Regions from separate parts of the Kineosporia sp. NBRC 101731 genome, predicted to be linked through region 1. Evidence: riboswitches for the same ligand, from Rfam matches in the RefSeq annotation. Region 1 holds a riboswitch; each other region holds the start of a gene.
What was found. A riboswitch is a leader RNA that binds a small molecule or an ion and turns the genes downstream of it on or off. The one in region 1 is predicted to bind thiamine pyrophosphate.
Positions count from the first base shown of each region.

Region 2: linked by a shared signal. The riboswitch ahead of thiM (hydroxyethylthiazole kinase) and the one ahead of thiO (glycine oxidase ThiO) in region 1 are both predicted to bind thiamine pyrophosphate.
Region 3: linked by a shared signal. The riboswitch ahead of QSK05_RS02160 (ECF transporter S component) and the one ahead of thiO (glycine oxidase ThiO) in region 1 are both predicted to bind thiamine pyrophosphate.

Region 1 is NZ_BSTC01000004.1:374,288-382,123, reverse strand. It holds gene QSK05_RS14675 (XdhC family protein) at 1-373, opposite strand, end outside; gene QSK05_RS14670 (SAM-dependent methyltransferase) at 589-1,389, opposite strand; gene QSK05_RS14665 (MarR family winged helix-turn-helix transcriptional regulator) at 1,601-2,122, shown strand; gene QSK05_RS14660 (Hsp20/alpha crystallin family protein) at 2,367-2,825, shown strand; gene QSK05_RS14655 (ThiF family adenylyltransferase) at 2,996-4,123, opposite strand; gene QSK05_RS14650 (thiazole synthase) at 4,120-4,941, opposite strand; gene thiS (sulfur carrier protein ThiS) at 4,968-5,198, opposite strand; gene thiO (glycine oxidase ThiO) at 5,205-6,389, opposite strand; TPP riboswitch at 6,381-6,485, opposite strand; gene QSK05_RS14635 (TetR/AcrR family transcriptional regulator) at 7,007-7,639, opposite strand; gene QSK05_RS14630 (MMPL family transporter) at 7,742-7,836, shown strand, end outside.
Region 2 is NZ_BSTC01000003.1:498,777-506,612, forward strand. It holds gene QSK05_RS12170 (substrate-binding domain-containing protein) at 1-218, opposite strand, end outside; gene mmsB (multiple monosaccharide ABC transporter permease) at 243-1,532, opposite strand; gene mmsA (multiple monosaccharide ABC transporter ATP-binding protein) at 1,529-3,136, opposite strand; gene QSK05_RS12185 (ROK family transcriptional regulator) at 3,284-4,519, shown strand; TPP riboswitch at 4,597-4,694, shown strand; gene thiM (hydroxyethylthiazole kinase) at 4,687-5,505, shown strand; gene thiE (thiamine phosphate synthase) at 5,502-6,152, shown strand; gene thiD (bifunctional hydroxymethylpyrimidine kinase/phosphomethylpyrimidine kinase) at 6,149-7,621, shown strand; gene QSK05_RS12205 (DUF3152 domain-containing protein) at 7,786-7,836, shown strand, end outside.
Region 3 is NZ_BSTC01000001.1:505,492-513,327, reverse strand. It holds gene QSK05_RS02175 (NADH-ubiquinone oxidoreductase-F iron-sulfur binding region domain-containing protein) at 1-618, shown strand, start outside; gene QSK05_RS02170 (energy-coupling factor transporter transmembrane component T family protein) at 622-1,413, opposite strand; gene QSK05_RS02165 (ATP-binding cassette domain-containing protein) at 1,410-2,930, opposite strand; gene QSK05_RS02160 (ECF transporter S component) at 2,923-3,684, opposite strand; TPP riboswitch at 3,766-3,871, opposite strand; gene QSK05_RS02155 (hypothetical protein) at 3,943-4,095, shown strand; gene QSK05_RS02150 (DUF4235 domain-containing protein) at 4,198-4,473, shown strand; gene mmuM (homocysteine S-methyltransferase) at 4,489-5,364, shown strand; gene QSK05_RS02140 (maleylpyruvate isomerase family mycothiol-dependent enzyme) at 5,405-6,124, opposite strand; gene QSK05_RS02135 (IPT/TIG domain-containing protein) at 6,275-7,297, opposite strand; gene QSK05_RS02130 (oxamate carbamoyltransferase subunit AllH family protein) at 7,665-7,836, opposite strand, start outside.

The DNA.
Region 1 (7,836 bases):
CGGCGACCGGACGCCCGCACCGGACATCGGCCAGGACCTCCCCCAGTTCGGGGAACGTTTCCCGCCCGACCTGTTCGACGAAGATCTCGATGGTGCCACCGCACGTCAGGCCGACCGAGAAGGCGTCGTCGTCGCTGACGCCGTAGCGTTGCAGGACCGGCACACCGCCATCGCGGACCGCGATCGCCCGGGAGTAGACGTCCCCCTCCACGCAACCGCCGGAAACGCTGCCGACCACACTGTCTTCCGGGCCGACGACCAGGGCCGAGCCGGGTTGCCGGGGGGCGGAGTTCCAGGTGGCCACCACGGTGGCTACAGCGACGTTCTCCCCGGTTTCCCACCAGGCGCTCAACTCGTCGATCAGATCGCGCACGTGCTACCGCCCTGCCCCGACATCTGTTGTGAGGTCGAGATACTCGTCCGGAACTCTTCTCAGGACCCTAACCCGCAGTTGTTTCCGTCCGGGGTCTTGGGCACCGGGTGCGGTGGCCGTGAACAGCGCGGCGGCCACCGTCAGGGCGGTGATCGCCGTGGTTCTCCTGGGTGGGTGGAGATGCACGCAACCTAGGTTTCCTGGCGAGCGAGAGGTCAGCGCCGGGCCACCCCGGCCACAGCGATGTTGTTCTGGTCGCGTGCGGCCTCGTCCGGCCACGCCGGACGCCACTGGGGGGTCCAGACCAGGCCGGGCTCGACGAGGTCCCAGTCGCCGAAGAAGGAGGTGACCTGCTCGCGGGTGCGCACCTGCATGGAGTCGGCAGCGTTGCGGTAGAGCCCGGCCGCCTTGCGGGTGTCGGCGGTTCGCCCCTCGTCGATGACATGGGTGATCGCGACGAAACTCCCCGGTGCGGCCGCGTTCCGCAGTGCGGCCACGGCCTGGTAGGGATCGTCGGCGTCCGGCACGAACGGCAGCACCGAGGCCAGCAGCAGCCCGATCGGGCGGGACAGGTCGAGCAGGTCCAGCAACTGCGGTGAGGTGAGAATGTCGTGGGGCCGCCGCAGATCGCCCATCAGGATGGCGGTCGAGGGGTTGTCGCGCAGGATCAGCTCGCTGTGGGCCACCGCGATCGGGTCGTGATCGACGTAGAGCACCCGGGCCCCGGGCAGCACGGGCTGGACGATCTCGTGCACGTTGCTCATGGTGGGTATGCCCGAGCCGAGGTCGAGGAACTGGTCGATGCCCTGCTGCGCCATGAAGGTCACGGCCCGCTGCACGAAGGCCCGGTTCGTCTGCGCCGCGGTCGCGATCGTCGGGATCACGGCGAGCACCTTCTCGGCGAACTCCCGGTCCACGGCGAAGTTGTGAGCCCCGCCCAGCAGGTAGTCGTACACCCGGGCCGGCGATGGAACAGTGAGGTCGATACCGGGAGGTGCCCAGTCGGGAGTCGTCATGACGTCGGGCCTTCCGCGCGGGGTAGCAGCACGCCGTCAGCCTAGCCGCGCGAAACGGGCATATCCCACCTCGACAGGCGCCCACACCCTTACCCGGCGGAGCGCAGCCGCCCCGGACCGGTGACCCGCATCGGCGACTGCCGGCCCGTCGCTGAACAACCATGGCGGGCCGTTCCCCGGTGAGCTCCGGGTCACTGCGTAGTCTCAAGGGATGGATGAGTGGCCCGGGAGTGACACAGGTAGGGCCCCGGCCCCGGTCCGCGGGTCGTTCCTGCTCGAGCGGGTGTACGCGGACTCGGCCCGTGACCTGGGGATTCCCCCGCAGCAGGGGGTGCTGCTGTGCGTGCTGACGCCCGGACCGGTGGAGTTGTCCCGGCTGGGTGCCGTGCTGCGGGTGGCCGAGCCGACCCTGACCGGCCTGGTCCAGGCGGCCGAGACCAGCCGCCACGTCACCCGCGGCCCCGACCCGGCCGGCACCTACCCCGTCGTCCTGACCCTGACCTCCATCGGTGCGTCCATCGCCCAGGAGTTCTACGACGAGACCTGCGCCCGGATCGACGCCCTCACCTACGGGCTCTCGACGAGTGAGCGCACCGCGCTCGCTGCGCTGCTGGGCCGGTTCATGGTGGGCCGGCACCGGCCCCGCCCGGTCACCCACCTGCACGCCGGCACCCGGTCGGGTTCCGGTCCCCGGCCGCGGAACAACCCCACCCCTCCGGCCCAGAGCGCCTGACTGGTACGGGGCCGACGGCTCCAAGTGATGGCCGGCCGAGCCGGACCGAACGGCTCCGATGCTGCGTCATGCCTCGGGCCGCGCCTCTGACCTGCGTGTTTGTTGTTGCCTGGCTGATCGTCCAAGAAGTTGAGTGGAAGTGGCTCAACTAGCCTTGCGCACGTTCGCCCGTCGGTTTATCGTTTTCCTGCGGCCGGATGAGGGGCCGCCGAAAGACGAGATTGACGAAGGAGTGTGAGCTGAGATGGCTCTTCCTGTGCGTTCGGGTGACGCGGTCGTCCGCTGGGATCCTTTCCGCGAGTTCGGCGACATCCAGCGTCAGTTCGACCAGGTCGTGCAGTCGGTGTTCGGCCCGGTCGAGCGTGACCAGGCCGCAGCCCGCCGTACCTGGCGTCCGTTGGCAGACGTCACCGAGTCCGACTCTGGTTACGTCATCAGCCTCGAGGTTCCCGGCTTCCGGAAGAACGAGATCGAGCTGAGCGTCGAGGGGGACACCCTCACGGTGGGCGGCGAGTACGCCCTGTCCGAAGACGGGGAACAGCGCCACGCGCGCCGGGCCGGCCGGTTCCAGTACAGCACCCTGCTGCCCAAGGGTGTGGCGGCCGACCAGGTCAGCGCCTCCCTGGCCGACGGCGTACTGCGGGTGTCCGTGCCCAAGTCCGGTGAGACGCAGCCGCGCCGGATCGAGATCACCGAAGGCTGATTCACACCGACGGATAACAGGGCCGGTCCGGCAACGGGCCGGCCCTGTTCACGTTCGGGGTCGGCCCGCGCATCGGGACGACGCCGATGCAGACGCCCACCGTCGAGGGATCGCGCACCCTCCCGCTCACATTGTCAGCATCGATAGTACTTACGCGCTCGACATTTTCGTCATCGTTCCACCCCGTCGGCAGAGGCCACGCTCGCCGTCCAGGCCCGGATACCTCCGTCGAGGTGATGCAGAAGGCTGTATTTCTGGCGGCGCAGCACCTGGATCGCCCGGGCCGATCGCTGACCGGCCGCGCAGTACAGGATCAGCGGTACGTCCCGGGGTAGATCGGCCCGTTCCAGGTCGGCGAGCGGGACCAGCAGGGCTCCGGGGATGGCGAACCGGTCGTGCTCGGCCGGTTCGCGCACGTCGATGAGCAGGAAGTCGTCGTCCCCGGCGGCGCGGGCCCGCAGGCGTCCGGCCAGGTCTCCCGCGGTGATCATGGGGAGCGTGGGCGGTGCCAGGCGGGTGATCGGTGCCCGGGTGGCGTCGGGGATGAGGCGGAACGTGCGCCACGACCAGGTCTGTACGTCCAGGGTCAGCACCCGCCCGAGCAGGCTCTGACCCGTGCCGGTGATGAGTTTGACCGCCTCGGCGGCCATGATCGAGCCGAACAGGCCACAGACAGCCCCCAGGACGCCCGCGTCGTTGCAGTCGGGCACGGAGCCGGGGGCGGGTGGCTCAGGGAACAGATCGCGGTACTGCGGGCCGTGTCCGCCCCAGAAGGTGCTGGCCTGGCCCTGGGACCGCAGCACGGCGGCCCAGACCCACGGGATGCCGGTCAGCACACAGGCGTCGTTCACCAGGTAGCGGGTGGGGAAGTTGTCCGAGCCGTCGAGTACCAGGTCGTACTGCTCGACCAGCCCGACGGCGTTGCCGGTGTGCAGCCGTTCGCGATGTCGTTCGACGCGCACCAGCGGGTTGGCCCGCCGCACCGCGTCGGCGGCGCTGTCGACCTTGGACCGCCCGACGTCCGCACCGGTGTGGATCACCTGTCGCTGCAGATTGGACTCCTCGACCACGTCGTCGTCCACCAGCCCGATCGTGCCCACGCCGGCCGCGGCCAGGTACTGCAGGGAGGGTGAACCGAGGCCTCCGGCCCCCACCAGCAGCACGCGGGCGGCCTTCAGCCGTCGCTGACCGGTCCCGCCCACCTCCGGCAGCACCAGATGGCGCGCATAGCGCCGGTGTTCGGCCTCGGTCAGGGGGCCTCCCGGGGCCACCAAGGGCGGACGTACGTCACCGGTCACGCGCGGTCCCCGAACTCGGCCAGGCCCACCGGCGTCGAGGAGGCCAGCGCCCGTTCACGTTTCGGGATACGCCCAGCGAGCCGGGCCGCGCGCCCGGCCTGGACCGCCAGCCGCATCGCGACCGCCATCCGCTCGGGGTCGTGCGCCCGGGTCACCGCGGTAGCCAGAAGCACACCGTCACACCCCAGCTCCATCGCCAGGGCTGCGTCGGAGGCGGTGCCGATCCCGGCATCGAGAAGGACGGGAACGCCGGCCCGCTGGGCGATGAGAGCGATGTTGTGCGGGTTCAGCACACCCAGGCCGGTGCCGATCGGCGCGCCCAGCGGCATCACCGCAGCGCAGCCGGCGTGTTCCAGTCGCTGTGCCAGCACCGGGTCGTCATTGGTGTAGGCCAGCACGGTGAAGCCCTCGTCGACCAATTGACCCGCCGCGTCGAGCAGTTCACCGGCGTCCGGGAGCAGGGTGTCCTCGTCGGCCACCACCTCCAGCTTGACCCACGACGTGCCGAGCAGCTCGCGGGCCAGCCGGGCCGTCAGCAGGGCCTCACGGGCGGTGCGGCATCCGGCGGTGTTGGGCAGGACCTGCACACCCACCCGGGTCAGGATGTCGAGCAGCCCTCCATCGGCCGTGGGGTCGATCCGGCGCATCGCCACGGTCGTCAGCTGTGTGCCGGAGGCCCGCAGCGCGCTCTCCAGGATGCTCAGGTTGCCGGCGCCACCGGTTCCCATCACCAGCCGGGACGTGAAGGCCTGGCCGGCGATCCGCAGCGGCTCGTCCGACAGGCCGGACTGCCCGGGCTGCCCGGCCTGTTCCAGCATCGGGGTGCTGACCTCAGGCGTGCTCGTCATCCGCCCGCCACCGCCCCGAGAATCTCGAGCCGGTCGCCGGGACACAGCCGTGTCGTCGTCCACTGCCCGGCCGGGACCACGTCGTCGCCCAGGGCCACGGCCACTCCGGTGGGTGGGCCGCCCTGGCTTCCAGCGACTTCGGGCCCGGCGAGTTGTCGCAGTAGGTCCGCCACGGTGGCCTCACCGGGCACCTGCACGGGTTCGCCATTGACGATCACCTCGAGCATCGTGTTCTACCTCCGTCCGGCCGTGGCCACCGTGGTGGTGTCACGGCCTGTCGTCGATGTACCGGGCTGTTCGAGCCGCCGGGGATCGCACACCCGCACCGGGCCGGCGGGCACGTCCCCGTCGGCCAGGGCAGCAGTCACAGCGTCGGCAGTGACCCCGCACAGCAGCACACCGTTGCGGTGGTGGCCGGTCGCCAGGATCAGGCCCGGGACCGCGGAAGGCCCGATCAGGGGCAGGTTGTCGGGAGTGCCCGGACGGCATCGCGCCGCGGTTTCGGTGAACTCCAGTTCCGATACCCCGGGCACCAGGGCCCGGGCGTCCTGCAGGAGATCGTGCACGGCGCCGGCGGTGACCCGCTGGTCCAGGCCGACGTCCTCGCTGGTCGCCCCGACCACCAGTTCACCGTTCTCGCGCGGCACCAGGTACACGTCCCGGCCGTGCACCACCGCGCGGACGGTGCGCCGCAGGATGTGATCACCCGCGGGCATCCGCAGCCGCAGGATCTGCCCCTTGACCGGCCGTACCGACGGCACGACCGACCGGGCCCACGCGCCGGTGGCCAGCACCACCCGGAGGGCCCGCACCAGTGCCCCGGAGGCCAGACGGACGCCGGCGAGCACCTCGTCCACCCGTTCGGGGGTGCCTGAATCCTGAACGGTGACCACCCCGGCGGTCGTGGCCGCGATCCGCAGAGCCTCCAGCAGCCGGCGCGGGTCGATCTGGTGGTCGTCGGGGATCAGTGTGCCCGCGCTGACCCCCGGATCCAGCGTCGGTTCCAGTGCGCGGCAGCGCCGACCGGTGAGGGCCTCGACCGTCAACCCGAGACCGGCCTGCAGGCGCCGGGTCTCGGCCAGGCGGGCTCGGTCGTCGGCGGTCAGGGCCACGGCCAGGGTGCCGCACCGGCGGTACCCGGTGACCAGGCCGCTGACCAGCTCGAGTTCGCGGACGAAGTCCGGGTATCCCTGCGCCGCGTGACACCCCAGACGCAGCAACGGTTCTTCGCCGGGCTGCACCTCGCTGACGGGGGCGAGCATCCCGGCCGCCACGCCGGAGGCCCCCGATCCGGGCGCAGGGTCGACGAGGATCACCTGCAGCCCGCGCTGGGCCAGCCGCCAGGCACAGGCCGTGCCGACGACACCGCCGCCCAGGACGACCACATCGGTGGCCGGAACAGGCGTGCCAATTACCATGTTCGAGCTCCCTTCGCCGGCATGACCCGGAGCAGGTTCAACGGTCGGCGAGATGTTCGCCCTCTCAGCCCTCGGTGGGCTCCCGTGCTGGCATCACCATACCCCGCCCAATGCGACACTTCGGCGCATGCCCCGATCCCCGCACCCGGCCCTGATCCGGGCCCGCCTGTATCTCTGCTGCGATTCCCGTTCCCGTCAGGGCAATCTCACCGACTCTTCGGACGTCGTGCTGGCGGCTAGGGTGGACGTCATCCAGTTGTGGGAGAAGGTTCTGGCAAGCCGCGCGCGAGCTGGAGCTGCTGGAGGTGTTCGGCGCTGCGGTGCAGCGGCACGGCCGGTTACCCGCGGCTGGCGACCGGAACGACATCGCCTCGATCGCCCGCACCGACGTCCTGCACCTGGGCCGGAACGGATCGAGAATTCTTGGGCGTCGTTGGTCGGCGAACACCTCGTGACTATCGACCGTGATCATCCCGGGAAAGGGCGGTGTTCGGCGACCGGTCATCGCCAGTTCGGCAAGCAGTCGCGGAATGTCCGCTCCAGGCAGCGACCGGTGACGGTGAGTCGCTTCTTCCGGAAATAATTCAAGAGCAAGTTGTTTCGCATGTGCGGTGCGATCAGTCGTGCACGGCGATGATCGTGGCGAAGGCCTGCTGGATCAGCTGGGACAGAGGAGGCCGGTTTTCGGCGTCGCGGTCGCGCAACTCCCAGTCCCGGATCAGGCCGCTGCGCAGGGCGGCGAGCGAGGCCCGGGCGAGGATATCGGCCACGAATTGCGGCTCCGGATCATCGGAATTGGGGGTTGAGGCCGCGATCAGGCGCGCGCGCAGGGGGATCGCTATCGCCTCCTCCACCCGGAAACCGACCGCGTTCGGGGCGCGGCGGAGCTTCGGGCCGGGCGGGCCCTCGTGGAACATCCACAGGGGTGAGGGCCGGTTTCCCTGGGCGATCTTCCACGCCACGGTGGCCAGGCCCATCTGGACGGCTGTCAGCGGTCCCTCCGCGGCCGGCCGGGTCCGGATGGCCTCGGTCAGGTCCGGAAGCCAGGACAGGGCGTCGTCCAGGATCAGTTCCTCCTTCGCGGCGAAGTACCGGAAGAAGGTGCGTTCGGTGACGCCAGCGGCATCGGCGATGTCCCGGACGGTGGTGTTCTCAAAGCCCTGCTGCTCGAACAGCCGGTCGGCGGCGGCCTGCAAGGCCGTGCGGGTGGCCAGTTTGTTGGCCTCGCGCTTTCCACCGGTAGACGTCACAGGCAAAGCATTTCACGATCAGCCCCCGACTACCTAAAGTCACTCGTCGCATTGTCTGGGCAAACTTGTCAGCCCTGACACTTTTGCCTAAAACTGTCAGTCGTGACAGATTTTTTGAGTGCGCGGCCCGGTGGCCTCTACCGGCTGGGACGTTTCTGCGCCCGCCACCCCGGGCCGGTCGTCCTGCTCTGGCTGGT
Region 2 (7,836 bases), on a different contig from region 1:
GCGTCTTTCAGGCCCTGGGTGAACAGGTCGCCGGCCAGGACCCAGTTCTCCGACGTCTTGGCCGGCAGGGCCACGCCGATCAGCGAGTTCTGCGCGAAACCCTTCTCCGGTGCGGCGGAGTCGCTGCCGGTTTCGCCGTCGCGCTCGGAGCCGCAGGCGGTCAGGGCCAGTAGCGCCGCGGCGCCGACCAGGAGACCCTTGGTGAGTACGGTACGCATGCTGGGATCACCCTCCATTGGGAATCAGCTTGCTGTAGTTGCTTTGACGTCCTGCTGTGGGCCCTCGGGCAGTGCGGCGGGAGCAGGTCTGAAGGGGCGTGACAAGGTTCCTATGATCGAGAACCGCCCCTGGTTCTTGTTGTAGACGTCGAGAGCGACGGCGGCGAGCAGGAACAGGCCCTTGATGATCTGGACCATGTCGGAGCCGGTGCCGATGAGCTGCAGGCCGTTGCTCAGCACGGCCATCACCAGGCCACCGACGATCGAGCCGCTGATGGTGCCGAGGCCACCGGACACGGCGGCACCACCGATGAACACCGCGGCGATGGCGTCCAGTTCCCAGCTCAGCCCGTCTTGCGGGCCGGAGGCGGCGGAGCGGGCCACGAAGATCATGCCGGCCAGTGCGGCCAGGATCGACATGTTCATCATGACCAGGAAGTTGACCCGCTTGAGCTTGACGCCGGACAGTTCCGCGGCCCGCGAGTTACCTCCGACGGCGTAGATGTAGCGGCCTCCCGCGGTGTTCCGCGTGTAGAACGAGTACGCGACGGCCAGGACCGCCAGGATGATGCCGGAGACGGGGAAGCTGGTACCCACCCGGCCCCCGGCGAAGCGCAGGGTGACGAAGACGATCAGGAGCAGCATCACGGCGATGCGCACGATCGAGATCCACAGCGGGGCGGGTTCGGCACCTTCCATCTGCCGGCGGACCTGACGGGCCCGCACTTCGCGCCACACCACGACGAGGCAGATGAACAGGCCCAGGAGCAGGGTCGGGTTGTTGTACCCGGTGTCCGGGCCCATCTCGGGAAGGTAGCCCGCGCCGATGTTACGGAACCCCTCCGGCACCGGCACGGTGTCGGCGTTGCCGATGTACTGGTTGCCGCCGCGGAACAGCAGCATCCCGGCGAGCGTGACGATGAACGCGGGCACCCCGATGTACGCGACCCAGAAGCCCTGCCAGGCGCCGATCAGGGCACCGACACCCAGGCCGAGCAGAACGCCCAGGGGCCAGGGCACGTCGTGCTCGGTGACCGCCTTGGCCACCACGATGCCGGTGAACGCCGCGACCGAGCCGACGGACAGGTCGATGTGGCCGGCGACGATGACCATCAGCATGCCGATGGACAGGATCGAGATGTAGGCGTACTGCTGGGTGAGCGCGATCAGGTTGCCCGAGGTCAGGGTCAGGCCGTCGGTGCGGATCTGGAAGAACAGCACGATCGCGGCCAGGGTGAAGATCATCCCGAACTGCCGGGCGTTCGACGTGTTGCCGCCGAAGAGGTTGCGCTGCAATTCCTTCAGATAGCTCATGGGGTGGGCATCCTCCTCGTCGAGGTCATCTTCTTCATCAGGATCTCGGGATCGGCGTCGGCACGGGCGATCTCACCGGTCACCGTGCCCTCCGACACGGTGTAGATGCGGTCGCACAGGCCGATCAGCTCGGGCAGCTCGGAGGAGATCACGATGACGCCCTTGCCCTGGTCGGCGAGCGCCTGGATGATCCCGTAGATCTCGTACTTGGCGCCGACATCGATGCCCCGGGTGGGCTCGTCGAGGATCAGCAGGTCGGGGTCGGTGAACATCCACTTGGCCAGCACGACCTTCTGCTGGTTGCCGCCGGAGAGCTTGACCACGCCCTCGTCGACGCTGGGGGCCTTGATCCGCAGACTCTTCCGGTACTCCTCGGCCTCGTGGTACTGGCTGGAGCGGTCGAGCACGCCCCGGCGGGTGATCTTGCGCAGTTTGGCCGACACCACCGACGTCTTGATGTCGTCGAGCAGGTTCAGGCCGATGGCCTTGCGGTCTTCGCTGACGTAGGCCAGGCCGTGTTTGATCGCGTCGGCGACGGACTTCAGCTCGACCGGCCTGCCGTCCTTGATGATCTGACCGCTGAGGAAGATCCCGTACGAGCGGCCGAACAGGCTCATCGCCAGCTCAGTGCGCCCGGCGCCCATCAGACCTGCGAAACCGACAATCTCGCCGTGCCTTACGGTGAAGTTGGAGCCCTTGCAGACGAGTCGCTCGGTGGAGACGGGGTGGCGCACGGTCCAGTCCCGGACCTCGAAGAACACCTCGCCGATGTGCGGGGTGTGATCGGGGAAGCGGCTGTTCAGCTCGCGTCCGACCATGCCGCGCACGATGCGGTCCTCGTTCGCGCCGTCGGTGGCCACGTCGATGGTCTCGATCGTGCGGCCGTCGCGCAGGATCGTGATCGAGTCGGCGATCGCCTCGATCTCGTTCAGCTTGTGCGAGATCATGATCGAGGTGATCCCGCGCTGTTTGAAGCCTTTCAGCAGGTCGAGCAGGTGCCGGGAGTCGTTCTCGTTCAGGGCGGCCGTCGGCTCGTCGAGGATCAGCAGCTTCACGTCCTTGGCGAACGCCTTCGCGATCTCGACGAGCTGCTGCTTGCCCACACCGATGTCCTTGACCAGGGTGTCGGGGTCGTCTTTCAGGCCGACCATCGACATCAGCTCCAAGGCTCTGCGGTTGGCCGCTGTCCAGTCGATCCGGCCCAGGCGGCGGGGTTCGTTCCCGAGGAAGATGTTCTCGGTGATCGACATGCCCGGCACCAGGGCGAGTTCCTGGTGGATGATCACGATTCCCGCGCGCTCACTGCTGCGGATGTCCGAGAACCGGGTCTGCGATCCCTGGTAGACGATGGCCCCGGTGTAGGTGCCGTAGGGGTAGACCCCGCTGAGAACCTTCATCAGCGTTGACTTCCCGGCGCCGTTCTCGCCGCAGATGGCGTGGATCTCGCCGGGCCGGACCACCAGGTTCACATCCGCGAGGGCTTTGACTCCCGGGAAGTCCTTGGTGATCGAGCGCATCTCCAGAAGTGGAGCCGCATCCATGTCTCCTCCAAGGCCGCGGCCATGGTGGCCGTTTCGGCTCAGCGGGTGATCGTCCGTGATCATCCGTCGCCGGTGACCGCTTGACGACCGTTCCCCGCCCAACACTCACCGACTGCTGCCGAACACTAAATTCAATTGATTTACTAAGTCAACGGCGTCTGGACCCATGTCGGCGAACGTGAGACGAACGGTAACGGGAGACGTGGTCGCGTGCGGCAGACAGGAACCAATCTCTCCAAAGTCGCTCAGTACAACCGGGCCGTGGTGCTGGATCAGATCCGGTTCGCGGACGGCATCAGCCGGGTGGAGATCGCCCAGCTCACAGGCCTGACACCGCAGACGGTTTCGGGAATCGTGCGCCGGTTCATCGCGGAGGGCGTCGTCCGGGAGGACGGGTCAGGGCGCTCCAGCGGTGGCAAGCCGCGAACGCGGCTGCTGGTCAATGCTTCGGCCGGCCGGGCGGTCGGTGTGCACTTCGACCCGGCCGAGTTGTCGTGTGTCGTGGTGGACCTTCTGGGTACTCCGCTGGGGAGCCTGCGGCGCCCGACCCCTCCGGACGCCGACCCGGCCCTGATCGCGGCGGCGGTGGCCGAATTGGTGGACGAAGTGCTGGTGGCCGCGGGTGTCACGCGCGAGGAGGTTCTCGGGCTGGGCATCGTCACACCAGGGCCGATCGACCACGGTCGCGGCCTGCTGATGGCCCCGCCGCAGCTGGCCGGCTGGACCCGGGTACCGTTGGGACGTCTGGTCGCCGAGGCGACCGGCCTGCCGGTGACCCTCGAGAACGACGCGACCGCGGCCGCGATCGGTGAACGCTGGGCCGGGGCCGGTCGGGGCGTCGCGAATTTCGCCTACGTCTTTCTCGGCACCGGTGTCGGCGGCGGGCTCGTGCTGGGGCATCAGGTGTATCGCGGCGGCTCGATGAACGCCGCCGAGTTCGGGCACACCTCGGTCCGTCCCGACGGGCCCCTCTGCTACTGCGGGAACACCGGATGCCTGGAGACGCTGGTCAGCCCGGCGGCGGTGGTGGCCGACGTGCGGCGGCGCCTGGCGGCGGGTGGGGGAGCGGACTCGGTGTTGTCGTGCGGCGGCGATCCGCAGGCTCTCACTCACGATGCGGTGTACCGGGCTGCGGCCGGCGGTGACCGGTTCGCCGCCAAGATCGCCGACGAGGCGGCCGAGCACGTCGCCACCGTGGTGGTGAACGTGGTGAACATCGTCGACGTCGAACTCGTGGTGCTGGGTGGCTTGGGTATCCGGCACGTCGAGGACCGGTTCCGGCGCACGGTGGAACGAGCTCTGCGCACGCGTCCGCTGGCCCGGCAGATCCGCACCGCCCGGGTCGAGCTGTCACCGCTGGTCCAGGACGGCGCCGCGATCGGTGGGGCCGCGCTGGTGCTCTACGCCACCTACTCACCGCAGGTGTCGGCGCTGCTCTCGTTGTGACCTCGCGGTGATCTCGCGGGGATCAGTGGCTGATCGCCTGCGGCCTTGCGCGAAATGGCCGGAAGTGGGAACGTCCTCGCAGAGACACGGGGTGCCCCTACCAAGGGGGGCTGAGATGAGACCCGTCGAACCTGATCTAGTTTGCACTAGCGAAGGGATGTCTTCGGATGACGGATTTTGCCGTACCCGAGAACACCGTTGTGACGGCCACGGCCGAGCTCCTGACCCGGGTCAGGCGGCAGACGCCGCTGGTCCAGTGCATCACCAATGACGTGGTGGTGAATTTCACCGCGAACGTGCTGCTGGCCCTCGGCGCGGCTCCGGCCATGGTCGATATTCCCGAGGAGTCGGGCCTTTTCGCTCAGGCGGCCGGTGGTGTGCTGATCAATCTCGGCACCCCGCACGCCGAGCGGCGGGCGGCGATGGAGGTGGCGGCCGCGTCGGCGCAACAGGCGGGTACCCCCTGGGTGCTCGACCCGGTTGCCATCGGCTCCTTGCCGGTGCGCACCGAATTGGCCCACCGGCTCTACGATGTGGGCCCTACGATCGTGCGCGGCAACGCCTCCGAGATTCTCGCGCTGGCCGGTTCCGGTGCGGGTGGGCGCGGGGTCGATGCCACGTCCACGGTCGATGACGCGGCCCGGGCGGCCGGTGACATTGCCCGGAAGACAGGCGGAGTCGTCGCGGTATCCGGTCCCGTCGACCTGATCACCGATGGCCGCCGCAGCGTGCGTCTGGCCAACGGGCACGAATGGCTGACACGGGTCACCGGGGGTGGTTGCGCGCTGGGGGCGGTGATGGCGGCCTTCGCCGCGGTCGATCCCGACGCCTTCGCCGCGACCACGGCCGCGGTACTCGCCTACACGGTGGCGGCCGAGCAGGCCGCCGCGGTGGCCGGTGGGCCAGGCTCTTTCGCTGTCGCGTTCCTCGATGCGCTGTCCTCGGTCACGGGTGACGACGTCGAGCGTCTGGCGCGCGTGTCATGACCGCACCCGACCTCAGTCTCTATCTGGTCACCGACGCCGCATGTGCCCGGAGGGCCGGGATCTCCCTGCCCGATCTGGTCGTGGCGGCCGCCTCCGGGGGCGTCACCACCGTTCAGGTGCGGGAGAAGGACCAGCCCGCGGGGATTTTCCTGCGTACCGTGCTGGAGATCGGGCAGGTGCTGCCGGAAGGCGTGACCCTGCTGGTCAACGACCGCGTCGACGTGTACCTCGCGGCCCGCGACCTCGGCGCTCCGGTCGCCGGGGTGCACCTGGGGCAGAAGGATCTGCCCGCGGCCAGTGCCCGGGACCTGATCGGGCCGGACGCCGTGCTGGGTGTCAGTGCCTCCCATCCGGACCAGTTGACGGCTGCCGCAGCCAGTTCCGCACGCGTGGACTATGTCGGTATCGGGGTGCTGAGGGCCACGGCGACCAAGTCCGACGCCCCGGAGCCCCTGGGGGTCGACGGGATGCGGGAGCGAGCGAAACTGTCTGCCCTGCCGGCGGTCGCGATCGGTGGCATCCAGATCGCCGACGCCGCCGCGCTGAGTGGCAGCGACCTGGCGGGAGTGGCTGTGGTCAGCGGGATCTGCGCCGCGAGCGACCCGGCCGCGGCTGCCGCCTCCTACCGGGCCGCGTGGGCGGCATGAGCGGCCCCGTGACCAGCGGGCCGGAAACGCTGACGGTGACCCCGCGCGTCCTCTCGATCGCCGGTACCGACCCGACCGGAGGGGCCGGCATCCAGGCCGACCTCAAGAGCATCGCGGCCAACGGCGGCTACGGGATGGCCGTCGTGACCGCGCTCGTCGCCCAGAACACCCGCGGCGTACGCTCGGTGCACACCCCGCCGACCGGATTCCTGCGTGAGCAGCTGAATTCCGTCAGCGACGACGTCGAGACCGACGCCGTGAAGATCGGCATGCTCGGCGCCCCGGAGATCATCGCCGAGGTCGCCGGCTGGCTGCGGCGTGTGCGGCCGCCGATCGTGGTGCTCGACCCGGTGATGGTGGCCACGAGCGGCGACCGGCTGCTGACGCCCGAGGCCGAGCAGGCGCTGCGCGACCTGCTGCCACTGGCCGGGCTGGTGACCCCGAACGTGCCCGAACTGGCCGTGCTGGCCGATGCCGGGCCGGCGCGGGACTGGGACGAGGTGGTGCGGCAGGCCCTGGAGGTCTCCGGTCGCTGGGGCGTGCGGGTCCTGGCGAAGGGCGGTCATCTGGCCGGGGACGAGGTCAGCGACGCATTGGTGGATGCGGGCGCGACCGACCCGGTGCTCCGCCTGGATGCCCCGCGCGTCCACACGTCGTCCACCCACGGCACCGGTTGTTCCCTGTCGTCGGCCGTCGCGACCTGGCAGGTGGCGACGGGAGACTGGTTCACGAGTATCGACCGGTCCAAGCGCTGGCTGACCGAGAGTCTTCGCCACGGTGAGCAACTGAACGTCGGGCAGGGGCACGGGCCGGTCAGTCATTTCGCCGGGTTGTGGCAGCGCGCAGGATTGAGCACCAGTGCCGGTGACGAATGGTGGCAGCGTGTCGACGGACTGCGTCGGGCCACCGATACCGACCCGTTCCTGACCGGCCTGGCCGACGGCTCCCTGGCGGGAGCGGCCTTCCGTTACTACCTCGCCCAGGACGCTTACTACCTCGAGGGATACGCGGGCGTGCTGAGCCGGCTCGGGCAGCTGGCGGACGATCCCGTCGAGCGGGCGTTCTGGGTGGCCGCGGCCACCGCCTGCGTGACCACGGAGTCGAACCTGCACCGTACCTGGCTGGGCGCGAGCGAACGCCCCGCGCCCGGGCCGGCGACCCACGCCTACCTCGGCCACCTGCGTCAGGCCGTCGAGACGGGCTACGGGCAGGGCGTGGCCGCGGTGCTGCCCTGCTACTGGATGTATGCCGACATCGGTCACCGGCTGGCGTCTCGCGCCGCGGGGAACCCCTACGCCGAATGGATCGAGACCTACGCCGATCCGCTGTTCCAGTACGCCACCCGGCAGGCCCGGGAGATCGCCGACCGGGTGGCCGGGGCCGTGTCCCCACCGCAGCGGGAACAGATGTGGCGGGCCTTCGAGAGGTCGGCCCAGCTGGAGCGGGAGTTCTTCGCCGCCGCGGTGTGAGCGCCGATCGCTGAGCGCGTTATCGTCTGGGGCAACCTTTTCGGCGCCACCCAACGTCCAAGGGGGGCAGGTGTCGGCGGGACCTCCAGGAGGAACACGAAGTGCGATCGGGTCATGACTCCGAGATGGCCGGAGCCCACCGGGGACCACGTCGATTCCTGGGCGTGGTCCTCCTCGCCGTGGTGACCCTGCTGCTGTCGGGATGTCTTACCGGG
Region 3 (7,836 bases), on a different contig from region 1:
CACCTGGCGGCCGTGAGTGACCTCGGGCCCGAGCGATACGCCCGCTGGGGCACCTCGGCCGACCCCGGTACCCGGTTGCTGTCGATCTCGGCGGACGGCCCGGGTGGTCTGGTGCTGGAGGCCCCGCACGGGGTGCCGCTGGCCGAGATGCTCGAGTTCTGCGGGTACGACCCGGCCCGGCCGCTGCTGGTCGGCGGCTACCACGGCACCTGGCTGTCGCCGCAGCAGGTCACGAGCTGCACGCTCAGCCCCGCCGACCTGGCCCGTTTCGGCGCGAGGCTGGGGGCCGGGGTACTGCTGCCGATGCTGCCCGGTGACTGTCCCCTCAGCTACACCGCATCGATCGTCGACTATCTCGCCGGGCAGCGGGCCAAGCGGTGCGGCCCGTGCACCAACGGACTGCCGGCGCTGGCAGACGCCTGCACGCGCCTTCCGCGGGTGCGCTCACACCGCGAGGCGGCGAGTCTGGTGGAGCGGATCGAGCAGCTCACCGGCCTGGTCACCGGCCGGGGCGCGTGCGCGCACCCGGACGGCACGGCCCGGCTGGTGAACTCCATGCTCGAGACCTTCAGCCCGGAGATCGGGAACCACGTGGACGGGTTCTGCACCTACGAGTAACCCCTAGGTGAGCACCAGGTTCCAGGTGCCTGCCGCGATCCCCGCGGCCGTGGAAGCCACCGCCACCAGCACACCACCCAGCACCACCACCCCGTCGAACCAGGTGAACCGGCTGGGCCGCGCCCAGGTGCGGGGTGCGTCCACCCCGAATCCCCGGGCCTCCATCGTGGTCGCCAGCACCGTACCCCGCCGGATCGCGATGACCAGCAGCGCGAACACCTGACCCAGCGCCTGTTTCAGACCATGGCCGAGACCCCGGGCACGACGGGCCATCGTCAGCGTCTGCCACTCCTGGGCCAGCAGACCGACCAGGCGCAGAGCGGCCAGGGCGGAGAGCACGAACCGGTGCGGCAGGTGCAGGTTCTGGGCCAGCGCGTCGGCCAGGTCGGTGGGGTCGGTGGTAGCCAGCAGCACCACCCCGGGCAGCCCGATCGCCAGGATCCGCAGGGTGATCGCAATCGCCGAGCTGAGCGAGCCCTCGGTGATCGTCACCGGGCCGAGCCCGATCAGGGTGGCCCCGTCGTCCACCCCGAACACCAGCGTGAGCAGTCCGGCCGGGATCGCCCCGAGCAGGATGATCCAGCTGCTGCGGAACAGTTTCCGGGGGCTCAGACCGCAGAAGGGCAGCGCCAGCAACTCCAGGGCCAGGGCCACCCCTGCCGTCACCGGATCCACCGTGAGGATCAGGCCGATCGAGATCACCGATGCCACAGCCAGTTTCGCGGCCGGATTGGCCCGGGCCAGAGGCGCCCGGGAGGCCTCGCGGATGTCCAGACCCTCCAGCAGCGCAGTCACAGCGCCATCACCTCTCCGTGGTCGGCCAGCACCGTCACCAGGTCGAGGTCGTGCGTGGCCGCGACCACCGCCCGGCCCTCGCCCAGCAACTCCAGCAACAGCGTGGTGAGCTCGGTCCAGGTGCGCGCGTCCTGCCCGAAGGTCGGCTCGTCGAGCACCAGCACGTCGGGGGCGGTGGCCAGCACGGTCGCCACCGAGAGCCGCCGCTGCTCGCCCCCGCTCAGGGTGTAGGGGTTGGCCCGCGCCAGGTGGTCCAACCGCAGGCGCTGCAGGATCTCTTCCGACCCGATGGCGGACGCGTGCCCGCCCGGTTGGCGCTGCCACCAGCTTTTACCTTGAGCCGCAACCCGTTCCGGCCCGACCGCGAGCTCCCCGGCCACGGTCGGCGCGACGAACTGATGCTGCGGGTCCTGGAACACCGTGCCGATCCGGCTCACCAGCTGACCCGCCTTCCAGGCGTGCGGGTGCGGGCCGAGACCCTTCGCAAGCCGTTCGGAGGCCGTGAGGTCGCCGGCCGCGGGAGCGGTCAGGCCCGCCAGGGCCAACGCCAGGGTCGACTTCCCGGCCCCGTTGGGCCCGGTCACGGCGAGCGCCCGCCCGGCCCGGACCGTCAGGTCGACGTCCCGCACCGGAGGCTCGGCCTGACCCGGTCGGCGAGCCGCCAGCTTCTCCGCCGTGAGCAGTGGCAAACCCCGTTCGTGGTCGTGCAGAACCTCCCCGCTCACCCGCGTCCTCCATTCCGGACGCCCTCCAGGCACCCACACACCCGCCGCGACCAGCGACGAAGCCTGCTCGTCGAAGACCTGATCCGGCGGTCCGTCCGCGTACACGCCACCGCCGGGTTCCAGCACCACGACCCGATCGATGAACGGTAGCCACGGCTGCACCCGGTGCTCAACGAGAATGCAGCCCGCACCGGTCAGTTCCAGCACAGTCGCGATCGTGCGGCGCACCAGGTCGGCGCCCTCCGGGTCGAGCATGGCGGTGGGTTCGTCGAGCAGCAGCAGGCCCGGATCGAGCGCGAGCACCCCGGCCAGGGCGAGCCGTTGCCGTTCCCCACCGGACAGCCTTCCGGTCGGATGGGCCAGATCATAGGGAAACCCCACGCCTTCCAGGGCTTTCCGCACCCGGGGCCAGATGTCGGACACGGCGTGGTTCTCCAGCCCGAAGGCCACGTCGTCACCGCACCGGGCCAGTACCGTCTGGGCCTGCGGGTCCTGCAGCAGCAGGCCGGTGAGAGCCTGCCCGTCCTGCACGGCTTCCTGCCGCGCCCGACGGGCCTGCACGCCGTCCAGCAGCAGGGCCCCCTCCTCGTCCCCTCCGGTCTCCTCCGGGTCGAGCAGCCCGGCCAGACCCGCGAGCAGGGTGGACTTACCGGCCCCGCTGGCACCGAGCAGCAGCACCCGCTCGCCGGGCTCGACCCGCAGGTCGAGCCCCTGCACCGCCCAGGCCTTGCGGGTGGAGTGCCGCCAGCCCCAGCCCCGCGCCTCGATCAGCGGAGGGCGGGCCTCAGACACGTTCGGCGCTGCGTCCCGAGGCCAGTGGGGCCAGGGTTCCGGTGGCGGCCAGGGCCCGGGTGAGCAGCCACGAACCGATCCCGGCGATCACCACACCCGAAGCCATCGCGATCAGCACGTAGGCCAATTTCCCGGCCGCACCGAGCGTTTCCGGGTAGTAGATGAGGCTGTCGAGCAGGCCGACCGCGACACCGGCCCCGGCCCCGGCGAACAGCGCGGTGGGCAGCCCGTAACGCCGGTAGAGCACGAGGGCGAACACCACCTCGGCCCCCATGCCCTCGACCAGGCCGTACCAGACCGTGGAGAAGCCCCACTCGTTGCCCACCAGCGCGGAGAGCGCCGCCGCGACCAGCTCGGTGTAGACCGCGGCGCCCGGCTTGCGCACCACCAGGGCCCCGAGCACGGCCGGGAACAGCCATACCCCGGCGATGATCGCCGAGGTGGGAGGCACCATCGCGTCCCGCAGCGGGGTGGAGGCAGCGTTCCAGACCGCGAACACCAGGCCGCCCGCGACACCGAGCACGCTGGCGGTGACGATGTCCACGACCCGCCAGCGTCCGGCCCTCGCCGTGGCGGCGGTGATCGCGACGCCGGCCGTGCCCACGAACAGCGCGATCGGCAGTGTCAGGTCGGCCAGTGTCGTGTCGAAGACCGAGACGCCCGCCGGCAGGCCGACCAGGTAGATCACCATCGCCAGCGCGATCGCGGCCAGGGCCGCGTACAGCCGCGGACCGGTCCAGAGAATGTTTCTCATGGGTGTTGCTCCTCCGTCTTCGGAGGGGTGCCGTGACCCGCCGCCGCGCCCCTCCGAAGACGAAGGCACACAGCTCGGCCATGACCGAGAAGCTCGACTCCCTTCGCCGGCATGACCCGGATCAGGTTCGAGGGTCTGCAGTTGCCTGCACTCTCAGCGCCCTGTTGGCGCTCCCCTGTCGCGCTTGTGACGGTACACCTACTGAGTGGTTTCTGTGAGGCCTAGGACTTCCGGCAGGACCCGTGCCACCCTGTGACGGTGATCCTCAGGATGCTGCGCAGCTCCACGACGTCGGGCCACGGGCCGAGCCCACTGGCCCGGTTGCTCGCGCTGCTGGTCCTGCTGAGCATGCTCGGCATCAGCGCCCCGGTGCTCATCCCGGTGGTGCGCTGGGTGATCGCCCTGCTCTGACGCCCCCCTGGCAATGCCCGGGAGCGATCCTTAGGTCAGGATTGACCTGAGTCCCAGTTGAGTCCCAGTACGGACATCCGGCGGTGCGATGAGGAGAACAGCATGAATTCGGTGATGTGGAAGATCCTGTCGGCCGCGTCGGCGATTGCGGCGGCCCAGGCCGCCAACCAGTCGCTCAACATCATCTGGAAGGGCGCAACCGGTGGCCAGCCGCCGACCGTGCCCGAAGACCCGGAGACCACCTGGAAAGAGGCCATCGCCTGGGCCGCGCTGTCCGGCGCGATCATGGGCGTCGCCCGGATGTTCGCCACGCGGCAGGCTGCGGCCTACTACGTGAGGTCCACGGGCAAGATGCCCAAGGCCCTGGTGCGGGACTGACCGGTGATCGACCTGATGGACAGGCCCCTCGTCCTGGACGGGGGTCTGTCCACCGAGCTCGAGAGCCGGGGCCACGACATCTCCGGCACTCTCTGGTCGGCCCAGCTCCTGCTGGACGCCCCCGACGCCGTCGTCGACGCGCACCGGGCCTTTCTCGACGCCGGTGCCGACATCGTCACCACCGCCAGCTACCAGGCCTCGGCCGAGGGTTTCTCTCGCGCGGGAATCCCTTTCGCCACGGGTCAGGAACTGATCCGGCGATCGGTCGAGCTGGCCCGCCGGGCCGTCGAGGAGTCCGGTCGCGAGGCCCTGGTGGCCGGCTCGGTGGGGCCCTACGGTGCGATGCTCGCCAACGGCGCCGAATACACCGGTGACTACGGATCGGTGGGGGTCGACGAACTCCGGGACTTCCACCGTCCCCGGCTCGAGCTCCTGGCCGAGGCCGGCGTCGACGTGCTGGCCGTCGAAACCATTCCCTCCCTCGCCGAGGTGGAGGCCCTGCTCGCCGAGCTGGACCGGCTGGGACACCCGGCGTGGCTCAGCCTCACCACCGACGGCCTGCTCACCCGCCGCGGCGAACCCGCCGGGGAGGCGTTCTCCATGGCCACGTCGGTGTCCTCGGTGATCGCCGTGGGCGTCAACTGCACCGACCCGTCGGGCGTGGGGCTCGCGGTCGACCTGGCCGTCGAGTTCGGCGGTAAACCCGGCGTGGTCTACCCCAACAGCGGTGAGGGCTGGGACGCGGTGCACCGGGCCTGGCTGCCGGCATCACAGGGCCTTCTGCTCGGCGACGTGGACGGCTGGCTGCGCTCGGGCGCCCGCATCGTCGGGGGCTGCTGCCGGGTCACCCCCGACCAGATCCGCTCGATCGCCGACGTGGTGCGCCCCTAGGCCCTTTTCCGGCGGATACCGAACTTCTCCATGAGCACGGTCACGCAGTCACCTGCGCGCCGAGCACGGAACGAACGACCTCCACCTCGCCGGTGATCTCCAGGCACGGGTCGTCGGGCGAGATGCGGTGCCAGAGAGCCAGATAGAGCGCCTCGGCGGGCCCGGTGACCGTGGCGTCGGCCGGCTCGTCCGTCGTGCCGTCGCCGGAGAATACGAACTCCTGCCCGGTCTCGGCCACCACCACGGCCAGCGACTGCGTCAGCGGTGGCATCCGTTCCAGCCGCACCTGCCGGGGGAAGAAAATCCTGCGGACCTCGTCCACCCCGTCGGCCGCGAGCGCGGGATCAATGCGGTTCTCCCGGCCGAGCGCCTGGTGGAGGTCCCACCGATGCATCGTGATCTCGTGTGCCTGCCGCCGCTTCCACCAGCCCGACACCTGCGGTCCGGGCCCGAAGTGCCAGGCCGGGGCGTCGTCCGGCCTCTCCCGCAGCGCCCGCAGCAGGCCGGTGGCCGACTCCCGGTACCAGGCGACCAGCCCGTCCCGGTCGCGCGGCGCGGCGGTGGGCTTCCCGCCCGCGTTGCCCACGACGATCGCGTGGGTGGCCCACTGGTGCACCCCACCGACGTGATCGGCAAGGTCGACGACGGTCCAGCCCGGGCAGGACGGCACCGGCGCCCCCAGGTCGGCGGACTCCAGCACGTCGGCGAACTGTTCGGTGCCGTTCGCGGCGATCCGCAGGAAATCGATCGGGATGACCATCGGGGGCACCAGCCTCACTGTCGGGGAGAGGCATCCTCGCCCATGCGACGGCTCCGCGCCCAGGACTTTCCCCAAGGCCGGAGCCCGGCCCCCCGTGAGGGGGACCGGGCTCCGGTGCTGGTTCAGCTGGTGCTGACTCCTCCTACCTGATCAGAAAGCGGCAACCGTGTAGGTGGCGCTCTTCGAGATGGTGCTGTAGTCCGCGTCGTATTCGCTGGCAAGCGCGGTCAGGAACTGCACCGAGTAAGCACCGGTGGTCAGCGCCGGGGCCTTGCAGCTCAGCGTGGTGTCGGACTCCACCATGACGCTGGTGCAGGTGTCCAGCGAAGCGATCGTGGTGGTTCCGGAGACCAGCGCGGTCCCGGCCGGGAGGAAGGCGATCGAGATGCCGGCCACCTCGCTGAAGGTCCTGCCGCTGAAACCACTACCAGTGATGGTGACCACGTTGCCGGCAGTCCCATTGCCGCTGGTCGGCGAGACGGTGACGACCGGCACGAAGCTGACCGTGTCGGTGGTCATAGCAGAGCCGTAACCGTTGTCCACCTTGATGCTGAAGCCAGTGCCCGCAGCGTGCGCCGGGAGCTTGACCGAGAGCTTGGTGGCGCTGACGTAGGTGGCCGCGGCCTTGACCCCGTCGATGGTGGCGGTGGTGGTCTTGGAGAAGTTGGTGCCGGTCACGACGACCGTGGTGCCGCCGAGAGCAGACGCCTTGGCCACGTTGGTGACGGCACCGGAGATGGTGGTGGCGGTCGCCGGAGCCGCGACGACGAACTTACCGCCGCCCAGAAGGGTCTGGGTGGCCGTGGTGCCGTCGAAGATACAGAGCATCCAGCTACCGGCGGCCACCGCCGGCGAGGTGACCCCGACCTTGGTCTTGGAGACCACGTTGAACGCGGTGGCGGCCGTACCGGCGGTCGCGTCCACACCACACGTGGTGCCGAGGATGAACCTGACCGCCGCGGCCACGTCCGCACCCGTGGAATCCTGGAAGCCAGTACCGGTGACGGTGAGCTGGTTTCCACCCGCCGTCGAACCGGTGGCCGCGGGACTGATCTTGATGGCCGTGCTCGCCGCCTGGGCGATGTTGGCGACGGCCACGGTGCCCGCGATGGCCAGGGCGCCGGCGACGGTCATACTGACGGCCCGCTTGACCGTGAACTTGGGGGTACGCATGCGTGTCTCCTCCGTGAGAGAGCTTCGGGATCCTTCGTGAACCCCACCGAGATGCCTATCGACGCGACCCCGGGGGTTTTAACGACGGAGTCCGGCGCTCACCCGAACAGCTCACCGGATCGACATTCCGTCACCCAGACACTACGGCTCACTACTCTGCGCGACGGCATTAGGGGTGAAAACGGGCATGTCGAAGCCGCCTGTCAGAGCGATGCCGAGAACCTCGGTGCGAGGGCTCAAGCCGCACGGTCACCGGGCACGCCCGGACGGACCTGTGCGCCCCGGACAAAAGACGGCAGGCCGCCCGATGGACGGCCTGCCCGGATGTTGCGGATGCTGCTGGAGTCAGCCAGAAGTCGGCCAGACGTCAGTACAGGGCGCTGATCGGCCCGGTGGCGTCGATGGCCACGCGCCGGCGGCCCGGCCCCTGGATCAGGTTGGTCAGCTGGGCGACGGCGCCGGCGGCCATGGCCGCACCGGAGCTGGCCCCGACCGGCAGCACCTCTTCGAGGGCCGGGCGGATGGCGGCCGGGTCGCCG